3 regions of the Kocuria sp. WN036 genome follow, and region 2 is predicted to be linked to each of the others. Evidence: riboswitches for the same ligand, from Rfam matches in the RefSeq annotation. Region 2 holds a riboswitch; each other region holds the start of a gene.
The links. Region 2 has a riboswitch for S-adenosylmethionine ahead of CK505_RS13340 (MetQ/NlpA family ABC transporter substrate-binding protein). Riboswitches for the same ligand answer to the same signal wherever they lie in the genome.
Positions count from the first base shown of each region.

Region 1 (5,073 bases), on a different contig from region 2:
GGTTGAGCGCCTCGACGCGCAGCCGCGTGAACGCCAGGTAGTCCTCGACCGTGGGCTCGGGGTTGATCTGGTCCCAGGACTCCGCGATGGACGGGTCGTCGATCTGCACGGTCAGCCCGGCGTCCGTGATCGCCAGGTACTCCTCGCGCATCGCGTCGGCGCACGCGTAGACGAGCTCCTCGTCGGTCCTGTAGTACTCGTTCGTCACGCGCGCGGCGGAGCCGGGGGAGAGGGCGGCCACGAACCCGGTCTGCGCCCCGGTGGCCGCCATGGCCGCCCGGAGGTTGCGGACGTCCGAGGCCACGGCCTCCTGTCCCGTGTAGGTCAGCGGCCCGGTGATCTTGGGCTGCGTGGTCGAGGAGCGCCCGGTGAGGATGCCCGACGCCGGGTCCTCGTACGCCTCCCGGAAGCGCTCGCGGTCCCGGCGGTCCGGGAAGCTCGTGAGCACGATGTGGCCGGGCGAGGAGCGCCTCTTCTCCGTGGACGCCCACCGGTCCTCGTCGGTCGGGGTGAGCCCTCCGAGGCGGGAGAAAGAGTAGTTCCACCACGCGCCGTAGTCGACCGCGCTGGACATCGTGTGCCCGTACTCGCCGTCGTTGACCACGTCCACGCCGCTCTCGCGCTGCCGGCGCACCACGTCCTCGACGCCCACGGCGAGCTCGTCGGTGAGCTGCTCGAACGTGATGGCGCCCTCGGCGTGCCGCTGGTTGGCCTCGAGCAGCCGCGGGGTCCGCGGCAGGGAGCCCACGTGGGTGGTCTGCACGTGGTCGGTGTTCTGCATGGTCATGCGTGTCCTCCTGAGGGTCTGCGGGAAGGTCGGGGGCCGGTCAGGACCAGAGCCGGCGGGAGGCGAGCTCGGCCCCGCGGGCGAGGGTCTCGAGCTTCGCCGCGGCGATCTGCGGGTGGATCCGCCCGCCCAGGCCGCAGTCGGTCGAGGCGATCACGTTCTCGCGGCCCACCTGGCGGGCGAAGCGCTCGATCCGGTCGGCCACCAGCTCCGGGTGCTCCACCACGTTGGTGGCGTGGGAGACGATCCCCGGGATGATGATCTTGCCCTCAGGCAGCTCGTGGTCCTGCCAGACCTTCCACTCGTGCTCGTGCCGGGCGTTGGCGGCCTCGAAGCTGTAGCCGCCGGCCCTGATGGAGAGCATGAGCTCCACCAGGTGCTCGAACCCGAGGTCCGTGGTGTGCGGGCCGTGCCAGGAGCCCCAGCACAGGTGGAAGCGCACCTGCTCCTCCGGGATGCCCTCGAGGGCGTAGTTGAGGGCCTCGACCCGCTTGCGGGTGAACGCGAGGTAGTCCTCCACGTCGGGCTCGGGATTGACCTGGTCCCAGTTCTCCGCGATGGACGGGTCGTCGATCTGCACGATCAGCCCGGCGTCGGTGATCGCCCGGTACTCCTCGCGCATCACCTCGGCGCAGGCGGTCAGCACCTCGTCCTCGTCCGCGTAGTGGGTGTTCTCCAGCCGCGCGCACGAGCCCGGGGACAGCGCGGCGAGGTAGCCCTCGCTCGCGCCCGTGGCCTGCAGCCCGGCCTTGAGGTTGCGGATGTCCGCCTCCAGCGCCGCGTGGCCCGTGTACTCCAGCTTCCCGGTGATCTTCGGGAACGGCGCCTGCTTGCCCGTGGTGATGCCCGAGGAGGGGTCCGTGTACGCCTCGTGGAAGAGCCGGCGGTCCCGGCGGTCCCCGAAGCTCGTCAGGACCACCCTGCCGGGCGAGGAGCGCTGCGGCTCCTGCTCCCACAGGTCCACGTCGCCGGGGGTGAGGCCCGAGATCCGGGCGAAGACGTAGTGCCACCACGCGCCGTAGTCGACCTCCGCGGCCATGACGTGGCCGTACTCGCCGTCGTTGACCACGTCGATCCCGAGCTCGCGCTGTCGGCGGACCACGTCGACCACCGAGTCCTGCAGGAGCCGGTCGTACTCCGCCTCCGGGACGGCCCCCTTCGCCCGGTTGGCCTCGAGCAGCGCCGGGGTGCGCGGGAGGGACCCGGCGTGGGTCGTGCGGATGCGGTCGGCGCTTCGCAGCATGGGTCGTGCGTCCTTTCCATCGGTCCTGGCGGTAGCACCGGAGGCGGGACGGGGATGCCGTCGCCCGGGTTGCTGCGGCGTCGTCGAGCCAGATCTCTCGGCCGCTCTGGATGGTGACCCTGTCATCCAAGCGCACCCGTGCGCGCTGCGCCATTCGGCGCCCGGATGACGGACATGACGCCGTGTGACGCGACCCGGCGCGCACTCCCGGGAGGAGCTGTCCTTCGCGAACATGGCCTGGATCACATACCGTGGCGGTGATCCGTGCCCCTCACCCCGCGGGCACGACGGACCAGAGGAAGGACCCCCATGTCCCAGACGCCCCAGCAGCAGGACCTCGAGGGCCGCACGGCGCTCGTCACCGGTGGCGCGAGCGGCATCGGCCTGGCCGCCGCCCGGGCCCTCGCCGGCTCCGGCGCGCACGTGGTCGTGGCCGACGTCGACGAGGCCGGGGCGCAGCGCGTCGCGGACGAGCTCGGCGGCCGCGCGTGGGCCGTCGACCTGCTCGACACCGCGGCGCTCGCCGAGCTGAGCCTCGAGGTCGACGTGCTGGTCAACAACGCCGGCATCCAGAAGGTCGCCCCCCTCCAGGAGTTCGACCCCGCGGACTTCCACCGGATCCTGGTGCTGATGCTGGAGTCCCCGTTCCTGCTGGTGCGCGCCGCGCTGCCGCACATGTACGAGCGGGGCTGGGGGCGCGTCATCAACGTCTCCTCCGTGCACGGGCTGCGGGCGTCCCCCTACAAGAGCGCCTACGTCTCGGCGAAGCACGGCCTGGAGGGGCTGTCCAAGACCGTCGCGGTGGAGGGCGCGGCCCACGGGGTGACGAGCAACTGCATCAACCCCGGCTACGTGCGCACCCCGCTCGTCGAGAAGCAGATCGCCGACCAGGCGAGGGTGCACGGGATCCCCGAGTCCGAGGTGGTGGAGCGGATCATGCTCGGCGAGACGCCGATCAAGAAGCTCGTGGACCCGGAGGACGTCGGCAGCCTGGTCGCGTGGCTGGCCGGACCGCACGCGTCCATGGTCACCGGGGCCTCCTACACGATGGACGGCGGCTGGACGGCGCGCTGAGCCCGCCTCGGGCCGCGGCGGCGCACTGCGGCGCCGCGTCCGGACACCCCGGCGGCCCGGACTGACCTGGTGGTCCGGACGGTCCGCCGCCGGTCCGGGTCGCTCAGCGGTGACCCAGCTCCCGGGAGAGCCGGTGGGCCTCCGTGAGCAGGGCCCGGCCCAGGAGCTGCCGGCGCTCGCCGCTGAACCGGGGCTCGATGCCCGTGAGGCTCAGCGCGTAGACCGGCGCGCCCGTCGCGTCGAAGACCGCGGCGGCCATGCCCCAGCTGCCCTCGACGATCAGCCCCGGGTTCACGGCGAAGCCCTCCCGCCGGACGTCCGCGAGCAGCTCCCGGATCCGCTCGGGCGTGTGCAGCGGGCCCCACTCGGCGCGGGCCCCGGCCGTGGCCGCGAGGACCCGGTCCACCTCCGCGTCCGGGAGGTGGGCCAGGACCGCCAGCCCCGCCGAGGCCACGCCGAGCGGCAGCCGCAGCCCCTCGTAGAGGACGTGGGAGCGGATGGGGAAGGCGCCCTCCACGCGCGCCAGGCAGACCGTCTCCAGCCCGCGGCGGACCGAGAGGAACGCACTCTCGCCGGTGGCCTCCGCGAGCCGGCGCAGCGAGGGCCCGGCCAGCTCCCGGATCGGATAGCGGTGGGCCGCCACCGCGCCCAGCACGTACAGCTCGGGGCCCAGCTGCCAGGCCCCGGTCCCGGCGTCGCGGTCCACGAGGCCCTCCTCGGCCAGTCCCGTGAGCAACCGGTGCACAGTGGGGCGGGTCAGCCCGGTCTCGGCGGCGAGCTCCGCCACCGTGCTGCCCCGTTCCCGCCCCGCGACGGCCCGCAGCAGCTGCCCCACCCGGTGGACCACCTGGGTCCCCTGGCCCGTCGTCCGCTCCTGTCCCATGACTCCACTATATGGACAGTCAGGGGACGAATGGCCGGATGCTGAGGAGAAGCGCAGTCGTGCCGCCGGATCTGTTGACCGGCATGTGGAGGCTCCCTAGATTGAGTGCTGGGTCACAGTCCGACGAGAGGAAGGGACAAGGGTGTCCAAGGTCAGAGACAACGCCGCCGAGCTGCTGGCGGAGAGCCTGCGGGACGGCATGACGCTCGCCGTGGGCGGGTTCGGGCTGAGCGGGATCCCCCGGGATCTCATCGACGCGGTGCGGGACTCCGGGGTCACGGACCTCACGGTGGTCTCCAACAACATGGGCGTGGACGGCAAGGGCCTCGGGGTCCTGCTCGAGAACCGCCAGGTGAAGAAGGTCCTCGCCTCCTACGTGGGCGAGAACAAGCTGTTCGCCCAGCAGTACCTGGACGGCGAGCTCGAGGTCGAGTTCAACCCCCAGGGCACCCTCGCCGAGCGGCTCCGAGCCGGCGGCGCGGGCATCCCCGCCTTCTACACGAAGACCGGGGTCGGCACCCTCGTGGCCGAGGGCAAGCCGCACGCCGAGTTCGACGGCGAGACCTACGTGCAGGAGCGCGGCATCGTCGCCGACATCGCCCTGGTCCACGCCCACACCGGGGACGCCGACGGCAACCTCGTCTACCGCTACACCGCGCGCAACTTCAACCCGATCGTCGCGACCGCCGGGAAGGTCACCTTCGCCGAGGTCGAGCACGTCGTGGCGGTCGGCGAGATCCACCCCGACCACATCGTGACCCCGGGCGTCTACGTCCAGCACGTCGCGCAGTACAGCGGCGCGCCCAAGGACATCGAGCAGCGCACCGTCCGCCCCCGCCCCGCCGGGCGGGCCGCCCAGCAGAACGGAGACCAGGCATGAGCTGGACCCGCGACGAGATGGCGGCGATCGCCGCCGTCGAGCTCTCCGACGGCGACTACGTCAACCTCGGCATCGGCATCCCCACCCTCGTGGCCAACAACCTGCCCGAGGGCGTCGACGTGGTGCTGCAGTCCGAGAACGGCGTGCTCGGCATGGGCCCGTTCCCCTACGAGGGCGACGAGGACCCGGACCTCATCAACGCCGGC
Region 1 is NZ_NSKF01000001.1:34,759-39,831, reverse strand. It holds gene CK505_RS00190 (cobalamin-independent methionine synthase II family protein) at 1-787, opposite strand, end outside; gene CK505_RS00185 (cobalamin-independent methionine synthase II family protein) at 828-2,030, opposite strand; SAM riboswitch class I at 2,044-2,147, opposite strand; gene CK505_RS00180 (3-hydroxybutyrate dehydrogenase) at 2,340-3,104, shown strand; gene CK505_RS00175 (IclR family transcriptional regulator) at 3,208-3,987, opposite strand; gene CK505_RS00170 (CoA transferase subunit A) at 4,130-4,867, shown strand; gene CK505_RS00165 (CoA transferase subunit B) at 4,864-5,073, shown strand, end outside.
Region 1: another riboswitch for S-adenosylmethionine. It lies ahead of CK505_RS00185 (cobalamin-independent methionine synthase II family protein); the one in region 2 lies ahead of CK505_RS13340 (MetQ/NlpA family ABC transporter substrate-binding protein).

Region 2 (5,073 bases):
GTTCACGATGGCGGACGTCCTGTCCTTCCGCCTGCGCCAGCGCCCCGTGCGCGTCGCGGCGTCCATCTCCACCCTCGCCGTGTCCGCGTTCTACCTGCTGGCCCAGATGGCCGGGGCGGGCGCCTTGGTGTCGCTGCTGCTGGGCATCAGCTCGCGGGTCGGGCAGTCGCTGGTCATCGTGGTCGTGGGCGTGCTCATGATCGTCTACGTCCTCGTGGGCGGGATGAAGGGCACCACCTACGTGCAGATCATCAAGGCGGTGCTCCTGGTCTCCGGCGTGGCGGTCATGACCGTCTGGATCCTGGCGCTCTACGGCTTCAACTTCTCCTCCCTGCTCGGTGACGCGGTCGCCGTCTCCGGCAACCCGGCCATCCTCGAGCCGGGCCTGAAGTACGGCGTGAGCGAGACCAGCAAGCTGGACTTCATCTCCCTGGGCCTGGCCCTCGTCTTCGGCGCGGCGGGCCTGCCCCACGTGCTCATGCGCTTCTACACGGTGCCCACGGCCAAGGAGGCGCGCACCTCCGTGGTCTGGGCCATCTCGCTGATCGGCCTGTTCTACCTCTTCACCCTCATCCTGGGCTTCGGCGCGGCGGCCCTCATCGGCGCCGAGCGGATCCAGGCGGCACCCGGCGGCGTGAACTCCGCGGCCCCGCTGCTGGCCTTCGAGCTCGGCGGGTCCCTGCTGATGGGCATCATCGCGGCGGTGGCCTTCGCCACGATCCTCGCGGTCGTCGCCGGCCTGGCCATCACGGCCTCGGCCTCGTTCGCCCACGACATCTACACCAGCGTGATCAAGAAGGGGAACTCCGATCCCCGCAAGGAGCTGAAGGTGGCGAAGACCACGGTGGTGGTCATCGGTCTCGTCTCCATCGCGGGCGGCATCGGCGCCCAGGGCCAGAACGTCGCGTTCCTCGTGGCGCTCGCCTTCGCGGTCGCGGCCTCGGCGAACCTGCCGACCATCCTGTACTCCCTGTACTGGCGGCGCTTCACCACCCGGGGCGCGGTCTGGTCCATGTACGGCGGCCTGATCCTCTCGGTGGGCCTCATCGTCTTCTCCCCGGTCATGTCCGGCTCCGAGACGTCGATGATCCCGACCGCCGACTTCGCGTGGTTCCCGCTGCAGAACCCGGGCATCGTCTCGATCCCGGCCTCCTTCCTGCTCGGCTTCATCGGTTCCATGACGGAGCGCCGTCTCGAGGACCCGATCAAGCAGTCCGAGATGGAGGTGCGCTCCCTCACAGGCATCGGCGCCGAGAAGCCCGTCGCCCACTGACGGATTCCCGCTCCCACCTGGGAGGATCCACCGGCCCGCCCGAAGCCCCGGCTTCCGGCGGGCCGGTCCGCGTCCGGGGGAACGCGTCGATTGGCTAACGGGAACAGACAGGCGGCTGACCGTCGGCTAGGGTGAGGCGCAGAAGCAACCTCAGGGTATTCCAGGGATACTCGCCGGTTGCGTACAATAAAAGTCCCTCCCGGGACGGATAAGGAGCCATCATGGGAATCATCAGCTGGATCATCCTCGGCCTCATCGCAGGCGCCCTCGCCAAGCTCATCATGCCGGGCAGCCAGGGTGGCGGCATCATCGTCACGATCGTCCTCGGCATCGTGGGGGCCCTCCTCGGAGGCTTCCTCGGCTCGCTGATCGGCATCGGGGACCTGGAGTCCGCGTTCGACATCGGCACTATCATCACCGCCGTCGTGGGAGCCCTCATCGTGCTCTTCATCTGGGGCGCGGTCTCCGGCCGCAAGGGTCGCGCCACGCGCTGATCCCACCCCCGTCGGTCGCCGAGGCCCCGTCCACCGCTCCCGGTGGACGGGGCCTCGGCCCGTTCCGGGCCGTCCGCAGGCACCCCCTGCGGGCACCGCACCGAGGAGTGGCGCTGGGGGATACTGGGGCCATGACGCCCCCCGCCACCTCGCCCCGCACCCGCCCGACACCCGAGCTGCGCGCCCTGGCCGCCGCCGGCCCCCGCCGGATCAGCGTCCTCGGGTCGACGGGCTCGATCGGCACCCAGGCGCTCGACGTCGTGCGGGCCGCCCGCGAGCTCGAGGGCGCGGACCCGTTCACCGTGGTCGCCCTCGCCGCCGGAGCACGGCACCTCGAGCTCCTCGCCGAGCAGGCCCTCGAGACCCGCGCCGCGCTCGTGGCGACCAGCGGCACCGCCCAGGACGCCGCCCGGCTGGCCGGCCTCATCGCGGACCGGGCCGCGTCCGCCGGGGCCGGGGGATACCGCCCGGACGTCGTGCACGGGCCCGACGCCGCGTCCGCGGCCGCCGCCCACCCCGACGCCGACCTCGTGCTCAACGGGATCACCGGCTCCATCGGGCTCGCCCCCACGCTGGCGGCGCTGCGGGCCGGGCACCGGCTCGCCCTGGCGAACAAGGAGTCTTTGATCGCCGGCGGCGCCCTGGTCAAGGCCGCCGCCGCGGCCACCGGGGACCCGGACGCCCTGATCCCCGTGGACTCCGAGCACTCCGCGCTGGCGCAGGCGCTGCGCGGCGGCACCGCCGCGGAGGTGGACCGGCTCGTGCTGACGGCCTCCGGCGGGCCCTTCCGCGGCCGGTCCCGGGCGGAGCTCGAGACGGTCACGCCCCGGGACGCGCTGCGCCACCCGACGTGGGACATGGGCCTGATGGTGACGACCAACTCGGCGACCATGGTGAACAAGGCCCTCGAGGTGCTCGAGGCCCACCTGCTCTTCGACGTCCCCCTCGAGCGCATCGACGTGGTGGTCCACCCCCAGTCGGTCGTGCACTCCATGGTCCAGTTCGTGGACGGCTCCACCCTCGCCCAGGCCTCGCCCCCGGACATGCGCCTGCCCATCGCCCTCGGTCTGGCCTGGCCGCACCGGGTGCCCGGGGCCGCCCTGCCGTGCGACTGGACGCGCGCCACGGAGTGGACCTTCGAGCCCCTCGACCCGGTGGCATTCCCCGCCGTCGAGCTCCTCAAGGCGGCGGGGGAGCGGGGCGGGACCTTCCCCGCCGTGTTCAACGCGGCCAACGAGGAGGCGGTGCACGCCTTCCACGACGGCCGGATCCGGTTCCCCGCCATCGTGGACACGGTCGAGGCGGTGCTGGGCGAGCACGACGACGCAGGCCCGCTGGAGCTCGAGGCCGTGCTGGCGGCCGAGCGCTGGGCCCGCGGGCGGGCCCGCGAGGTCCTCGCCCGCTGACCGGGCCGGGCCCGGCCCCGCCGCACGTGCTAGACTGTCGGGCGGATGACGAGTCCCAGCGTGCAGCCCTGGCTTGCTGGGCGGCAACCCTCTCCCGTAGTGGGGTGCCCCAGGTGAACCATCCGGCACCGGCCGACGACGGCCGGCGGCAAGTACGGTCCGACCGCGCACGCGCCCTCCGGCGCGCCCTCGACCGTGGCCGCCGGACCCGTTGGCCCCGGTGGAGACCTCCGACACCCCGGACCCACGGAAAGGCACCACATGCGATCGCAGCGCCTCCCCTTCCTCGCCCTGGCCACGACCCTCGGCCTCGCCCTCACCGCCTGCGGCGGCTCCGCCGGGGAGTCCTCCGGCGAGGGCGTGCTGGCCGACGACAAGGTCACCATCGGCGTGGTGGGCACCGACCCGACCCACGACGCCCTCCAGCGGGTGGCCGAGGAGCAGGGCATCACCGTCGAGTACGTCGACTTCTCCGACTACAACCAGCCGAACCCCGCCACCGAGTCCGGTGACGTGGAGATGACCTGGTTCCAGCACGTCCCGTTCCTCGCCGACTACAACAACGCGGCCGGCGGCTCCATCACCCCGATCGGCTCGACCTCGATCTACCCGCTGGGCCTGTACTCCAACCAGTACGACTCCGTGGAGCAGTTCCAGGAGGGCGACGAGATCGCGGTGCCCAACGACGCCGTGAACCTCTCCCGGGCCCTGCTCGTGCTCGAGGCCGCAGGTCTCGTGGAGCTGAGCAGCGACACCCTCATCCCCACCGAGCTCGACGTCGACACCGAGGCCTCCACGGTGCGGGTCACGCCGGTCTCCGCGGAGCAGACGGTGCTCTCGCTCGACTCGGTGGCCGGCTCGGTCATCAACAACGACTTCCTCTCGCGGGCCGACATCGACCCGCAGTCCGCGCTCGCCCAGGACGACCCCGAGTCCGAGGGCTCCCGCGCCTACGTCAACCTCTTCACCACCACGGAGGAGCTCGCCGACGACGAGACCCTCCGGCAGGTCGCGGACCTCTACCACGAGCAGGCCGTGCTCGACGCCGAGATGGAGGAGACCAAGGACACCGCCGTGCCGCTGCAGCTGGAGCCGGAGGAGCTCCAGGAGCTGACCGCGCGCTACCAGCAGGAGCTGAAGGACCAGGAGCAGTGAGCGCGGCGGTCCCCGCCGGGCCGCCCGCACCCGGGCGCCCGGACGAGGTGCTCGTCTCCTTCCGCAACGTCTCCAAGACCTTCCGCACCGGCTCGGGGCGGGCGGCGCGCGAGGTGCTCGCGGTCGACGACGTCACCCTCGACGTCCGCCGCGGCGAGATCTTCGGCGTGATCGGCTACTCCGGGGCGGGCAAGTCCACCCTCGTGCGCCTGATCAACGGGCTCGAGCCCGTGTCCTCGGGCTCCCTGACCGTGGAGGGCTTCGAGGTGGCCGGCCGGCGCGAGACCGAGCTGGCGCCCGTGCGGCAGGAGATCGGGATGATCTTCCAGCAGTTCAACCTCTTCACCTCCCGCACCGTCGCCGGCAACGTCGAGTATCCGCTCAAGCGGGCCGGCTGGCCGAAGGAGAAGCGCCGGGCGCGGGTGGCCGAGCTGCTCGAGTTCGTGGGCCTCGCCGCCCGCGCCGGCAACTACCCGGAGCAGCTCTCCGGCGGGCAGAAGCAGCGCGTGGGCATCGCCCGCGCCCTGGCGACCAGCCCGAAGCTGCTCCTGGCCGACGAGTCGACGAGCGCCCTCGACCCGGAGACCACCCAGGAGGTGCTGCAGGTGCTGCAGCGGGTCAACCGGGAGCTCGGGATCACGATCGTGATCATCACCCACGAGATGGACGTGGTCCGCGCGATCGCCGACCGCGTGGCCGTGATGCAGGACGGGAAGGTCGTGGAGCACGGCTCCACCGTGGACAT
Region 2 is NZ_NSKF01000021.1:54,946-60,018, forward strand. It holds gene CK505_RS13325 (cation acetate symporter) at 1-1,273, shown strand, start outside; gene CK505_RS13330 (GlsB/YeaQ/YmgE family stress response membrane protein) at 1,495-1,767, shown strand; gene dxr (1-deoxy-D-xylulose-5-phosphate reductoisomerase) at 1,899-3,173, shown strand; SAM riboswitch class IV at 3,218-3,334, shown strand; gene CK505_RS13340 (MetQ/NlpA family ABC transporter substrate-binding protein) at 3,435-4,328, shown strand; gene CK505_RS13345 (methionine ABC transporter ATP-binding protein) at 4,325-5,073, shown strand, end outside.

Region 3 (5,073 bases), on a different contig from region 2:
CGTTCCGCACCACCATGAAGAGGGCGGCGCCGTGGCCCGCGCGGCGATCCCGCTGCTCCGGGCCTCCGGACGGGACGCGATCGTCAACGTGGCCTCCGAGGCGGCCCTGCGCGGCTCCGCCGCGGGCGCGGCCTACACCGCCTCCGAGCACGCCGTGGCCGGGCTGACGAAGAGCACCGCCCTCACGCACGCCGCGGACGGCATCCGCACCAACGCGGTCGCCCCCGGTGCCACGGCCACGGCAGAGCAGGTCGCCGCCGTCATCGCCTTCCTCGCGAGCGACGACGCCTCCAACGTCAACGGCGTGATCATGCCCTCGGACGGCGGCTGGTCCGCGGTGTGACGCACCGCGCGGGGTCCGTGCCCCCGCGCGGTGCGCGGCTCACTCCTCCTCGAGCGTGGAGACCTCCTGCGGCTCGTCGAGGACGACCTCCTGGTCCTGCTCCACGAGGTCGTCGGGGTTCGCCTCGAGGGAGGACGCCTCCGAGCGGTCGGGCGCGTGCACCGGAGCCTCCTCGTCCTGGTCGTCGAGATCCTGCTGATCGGCGTCGATCGACTGCTCGAGCCGGTCGGCCTCGTCGTACTCGGGTACGTCGCTCATGACTGCCTCCTGCGTCGTGGGACCTGCGGGACCACCGGCCGTGGGGCCGGTCGTGTGCCTCCGACCCTACTCGTCGGGTCGTCTGTTCCCAGCCCCCTGGTGGTCGGATAACGTGGTCTGCACCACAGGAAGCACCGCTCAACAGCAGGAGTTGTCGATCATGACGAGCCGATTCCACCGCTACGCCGAACTGTTCAAGAGCAAGGGCCCCTGGTGCACCGTGTACACGGACATCAGCACCGGCACCGTCGACTCGCTGCACGCCATCGACGTGCTTCCGGAGAACATCTGCCGAGAGCTGGAGCGCCAGGGTGCGAGCAAGGCCGACCTCGCCGCGGTGGAGGCCGCCGTGCGCCCGGCCGAGGGCGTGCCGGACCCGGTGTGCCGGTACCTGCTGGTGCGCGGAGGCACCGTGGAGATCGACGAGGTCCTCCCCGGGCCCCGGGCCGGCAGCGGTGTCGTCCAGGTGGAGGACGTCCCCGATCTCACTCCCCTGTTCCGGCACCGCCCGGACGACTTCCCGTACGTGGTCGCCGAGGTGGGCCGGGACGGCGGCGAGATCTGCCTCCAGCACGCCAGCCGCGTCCGGGCCGCGGACGAGCAGCAGATCGAGGGCGAGACCGAGCACCTGAAGAAGTTCCCCGGGGGCGGCTGGTCGCAGGGGCGCTGGCAGCGGCACACGGAGGACGTGTGGCGGCGCAACACCGAGCAGGTGGCCGAGCAGATCGACAAGGTCGTGGCCGAGAGCGGGGCCCAGCTCGTCGTCCTGGCCGGGGACCTGCGGGCCCGGGGCCTGGTCGAGGAGCAGCTGTCCAAGGCGAGCCGAGGGATGCTGAGCGTCGTGGACGCCAACACCCGGGCGGAGGGCAGCAAGTCCGCCGACTTCGACCACCAGGTCGAGGAGCGCGTGGCGGAGGTCGTGGCGCACCGCCAGCAGGCGCTGCTCGAGCGGCTCGCCGAGCAGCAGGGACGCGCGGACCCCACCGCCGTCTCGGGGATGGCGCCCGTGGTCTCCGCCCTGCAGCAGGCCCAGGCGGAGACGCTGCTGATCGACGACACCCACCTGGACACGGAGCAGCAGCTCATCGCCCTGGACGCCGAGCCGTGGATCGCCCTGGAGGAGTCGGAGGCCGTGGGCGCCGGCGTGCTGGGCCGGGTCTCCGCCGACGCCGCGCTGGTGCGCGCCGCGGTGCTGACCGACGGCCGCCCCGTCTTCGTGCCGCCGGGGGCGCTGCCCCACGGCACGGACGTCGCGGCCCTGCTGCGCTGGAGCGCCGCACCGGCGTCCTGACCCGGCACGGACGAGGGGCCCCCGCACGCGGGGGCCCCTCGTCCGTGCCCTGCCCCGTGCTCCCGGCGGAGCCGCGGGGTCAGGGGACGGGGGTCAGAGGGCCAGCTGGCGGGCGGGGGTGTCCGCGGCGGAGGGCCTGCCCGCGTAGGCGCCCCGGAACGCGGCGGCGGGGTGGGTGCCGAGCACCTTGGTCTGCCCCTTGCCGTAGAGGTTCTCGCGCAGCGTGGTGCCCTCGTAGCCGGTGCGGTAGCGGCCGCGCTTCTGCAGCTCCGGCACGACCCACTCCACGAAGTCCTCGAACGAGCCCGGGGACACGTGGTAGGCGAGGTTGATGCCGTCCAGCCCGCCCTCGTCGATCCACCGCTCGAGCTCGTCGGCCACGGTCTGCGGGGACCCGACGATCGGCACGCCCATGCCGCCCATCGAGATGTGCTTGGCGACCTCCTTGATCGTCCACTTCTTGTGCGGGTCGGCCGTGGTGAAGGGGGTCAGGAAGGACTGGATCGAGTCGGTCTTGATGTACTCCAGGACGTCGTTCTCGTCGTAGCGGCCCAGGTCCAGCCCGGACCAGCCGCCCACGAGGCCCAGCGCGCCGTCGGTGTCCGCGTACCGCTCGTAGTCGCGGCGCTTCTGCTCGGCCTTCGCGTCGGTCTCGTCGACGATCACGTGCAGCATGGCGAAGATCTTGAGGTCGTCCCGGTTCCGCCCGCCGGCCTCCGCCTCGTCGCGCAGCTTGTCGGTCACCACCCGGGTCAGGTCCGGGCGGATGCCGCCCACGAACACCGCCTCCGCGTGGCGGCCGGCGAACGCCCGCCCGCGGGAGGAGGCCCCGGCCTGGAAGATCAGCGGCGTGCGCTGCGGGGACGGCTCGGTCAGCCCGATGCCGGGGACGTCGAAGTACCTGCCGTGGTGCTGGATCGGGTGGACGAGCGCCGGGTCGGCGAAGACCCCGTTGACCCGGTCGCGCCGGACCGCGCCGTCCTCCCAGGAGCCCTCCCAGAGCTTGTAGCAGACCTCCATGAACTCCTCGGCGATCTCGTAGCGCTCGTCGTGGGAGATCTGCTCCGTCAGCCCGTGGTTCTCGGCGGCCGACTTCAGGTAGGACGTCACCACGTTGAAGCCCATCCGGCCCTTCGTGAGGTGGTCGAGGGTCGCGAACTTCCGGGCGAGTGGGTACGGCTGCTCGTAGGTGATCGCGCTCGTCACGCCGAAGCCGAGGTGCTTCGTCACGGCCGCCATCGCGGAGATCTGCATGAAGGGGTCGTTGACCGGGATCTGGGTGGCGTCCCGGATCACCGGGGCCGCGGAGTTCTGGTAGACGTCGTAGTACCCGACGACGTCCGCGAGGAACAGCGCGTCGAAGAGCCCCTTCTCCAGGACCTGGGCGACGTCCGTCCAGTACTCGATCGTGTTGTACTCGTCCGCCCGGGAGCGGGGGTGCTTCCACAGACCGGGGGCCTGGTGGCCCACGCAGGTCATGTCGAAGGCGTTCAGGGCGATGCGCTTGCTCATGGGGTGTTCCTCCCGGGTCGATGCCGACCCGCGCCCGTGCGTCGTGGAGACCTGCCCGCGGGTCCGACGCACTGGTGGGCGCCGTACTTGCCGCGGAGCACGTGCACCGCGGCCCGATGTTCATCTGGGGCACCCCGCTACGGGAGAGGGTTGCCGCCCGACCAGCCAGAGCTTCGTGTCGGGACTCGTCATCGTCGTCGGGGGACAGCTTAGCGGGTGGCCCCTGACCGGGTGCAACCCCTGTGCGGTCCCGCCGCACGGGGACGGTCCCGGCCCGCATCGGGCCTGCGCCCACCCGGTTCGGGCGGCTCCGCCGGGTCGCTCAGCCGGGTCGTTCAGCCGGGCGGGGCGAGCGGCGGGGTCCGGCCCGGGTCCAGGGTCCAGCCCCGCCGGAGCAGGGACCGGAGCTCGATCAGGGGGCAGGTGTCCATGACCACGTCGAGGCCGGCCCGCTCCGCCCGGGCGGCGGCGTCCTCGTCGACGACGCCCAGCTGCAGCCACACCGCGGCGGCGCCCACGGCGATGGCCTGGTCCACCACCGCGCCGACGCGGCGGGAGTTCACGAAGCAGTCCACCACGTCGATCGGCCCCGGGACCTCGGCGAGCGTGCGGTGGCCGGGCTCGCCGTGCACCGGCTCGCCCTTCGGGTTGACCGGGACGATCGTCATGCCGAGGTCGTCCCGGATCCGCTTCGCCACCGAGTGCGCCGGACGGGCCGTGTTGCCGGTCAGCCCCACCACGGCCCACCGGCCGGGCCGTGTCATGAGGCGGTCGATGACGGCGGGGTCGTTGCGGCTCATGCCCCCAGCCTGGCACGGAACCCGTTCCCCCTCCTTCTTCCTCCGCGGGATTGCACGTGTCGGCGACCTCGCGGAGGGGGAGGGTCAGGAGAAGAGCGGCAGGAGGTCCGCGTGCGCGCCCAGCTCCGCACGCTCCTGGGCGGTCAGCTCCGCCCGGCCGGTGCCCACGCGGGCGAAGTGCTCGTCGCTCCAGTGCTCGAGCGGTTCCCGCTCCCACAGGTCGGTGAGGACCCGGCGGACCTCGGCGAGCCCGTCCACGGCGGGACCCGGGGAGCCGTCCAGGTGCTGGATCAGGTCCAGGTGGTGGACCGTGGCCTCCACCGCGAGGGTGCTCAGCAGGTCCTCGACGCGCAGCACGTGCCCCTGGGTGCGGACCGCGCCGTCGCCGCAGTGCTGCGCGGCGTGCACGAGCGCCCGGGTGGTCTCGCGGTGGAGGGCGCGCACCGGCTCCCAGTCCAGGACCATGGACGCGGCCACGCGGGTGTGGCGCCGGGCCTCGGCGGCCCCCGCGGGATCGCCGCCCCAGTCGGTCCAGTAGGTCGCGGCGTCCCGGTCGGGGCGGGCGGTGGTGGGCGTGTGCAGCGCGACCAGCCCCCGCAGGGCGTCCATCGCGCAGTGGTGGGTGAGGTCCCGGACCGACCACCCCGGGCAGCCAGTGGCGGCCCAGGAGTCGTCGTCGCCGAGCCCGTCGAGGACCGCGCCGAACGCCGCGCAGGCGTCGCATACCAGGTCCGCCCGGGCCGGGCTTCTGCGGCTCGTCATGGGTCCATGGTGGGGCACGGAGGGCTCCCGTGCCAGCGATGTGTCGCGATCACCACGGATGCGACGGATTTGCCAGGGAACACGCCGAGGACGTTCAATTGGTGGTG
Region 3 is NZ_NSKF01000001.1:2,759-7,831, forward strand. It holds gene CK505_RS00025 (SDR family oxidoreductase) at 32-343, shown strand; gene CK505_RS00030 (hypothetical protein) at 383-601, opposite strand; gene CK505_RS00035 (Vms1/Ankzf1 family peptidyl-tRNA hydrolase) at 762-1,892, shown strand; gene CK505_RS00040 (LLM class flavin-dependent oxidoreductase) at 1,986-3,404, opposite strand; SAM riboswitch class IV at 3,483-3,597, opposite strand; gene CK505_RS00045 (CoA-binding protein) at 3,740-4,204, opposite strand; gene CK505_RS00050 (maleylpyruvate isomerase N-terminal domain-containing protein) at 4,289-4,966, opposite strand.
Region 3: another riboswitch for S-adenosylmethionine. It lies ahead of CK505_RS00040 (LLM class flavin-dependent oxidoreductase); the one in region 2 lies ahead of CK505_RS13340 (MetQ/NlpA family ABC transporter substrate-binding protein).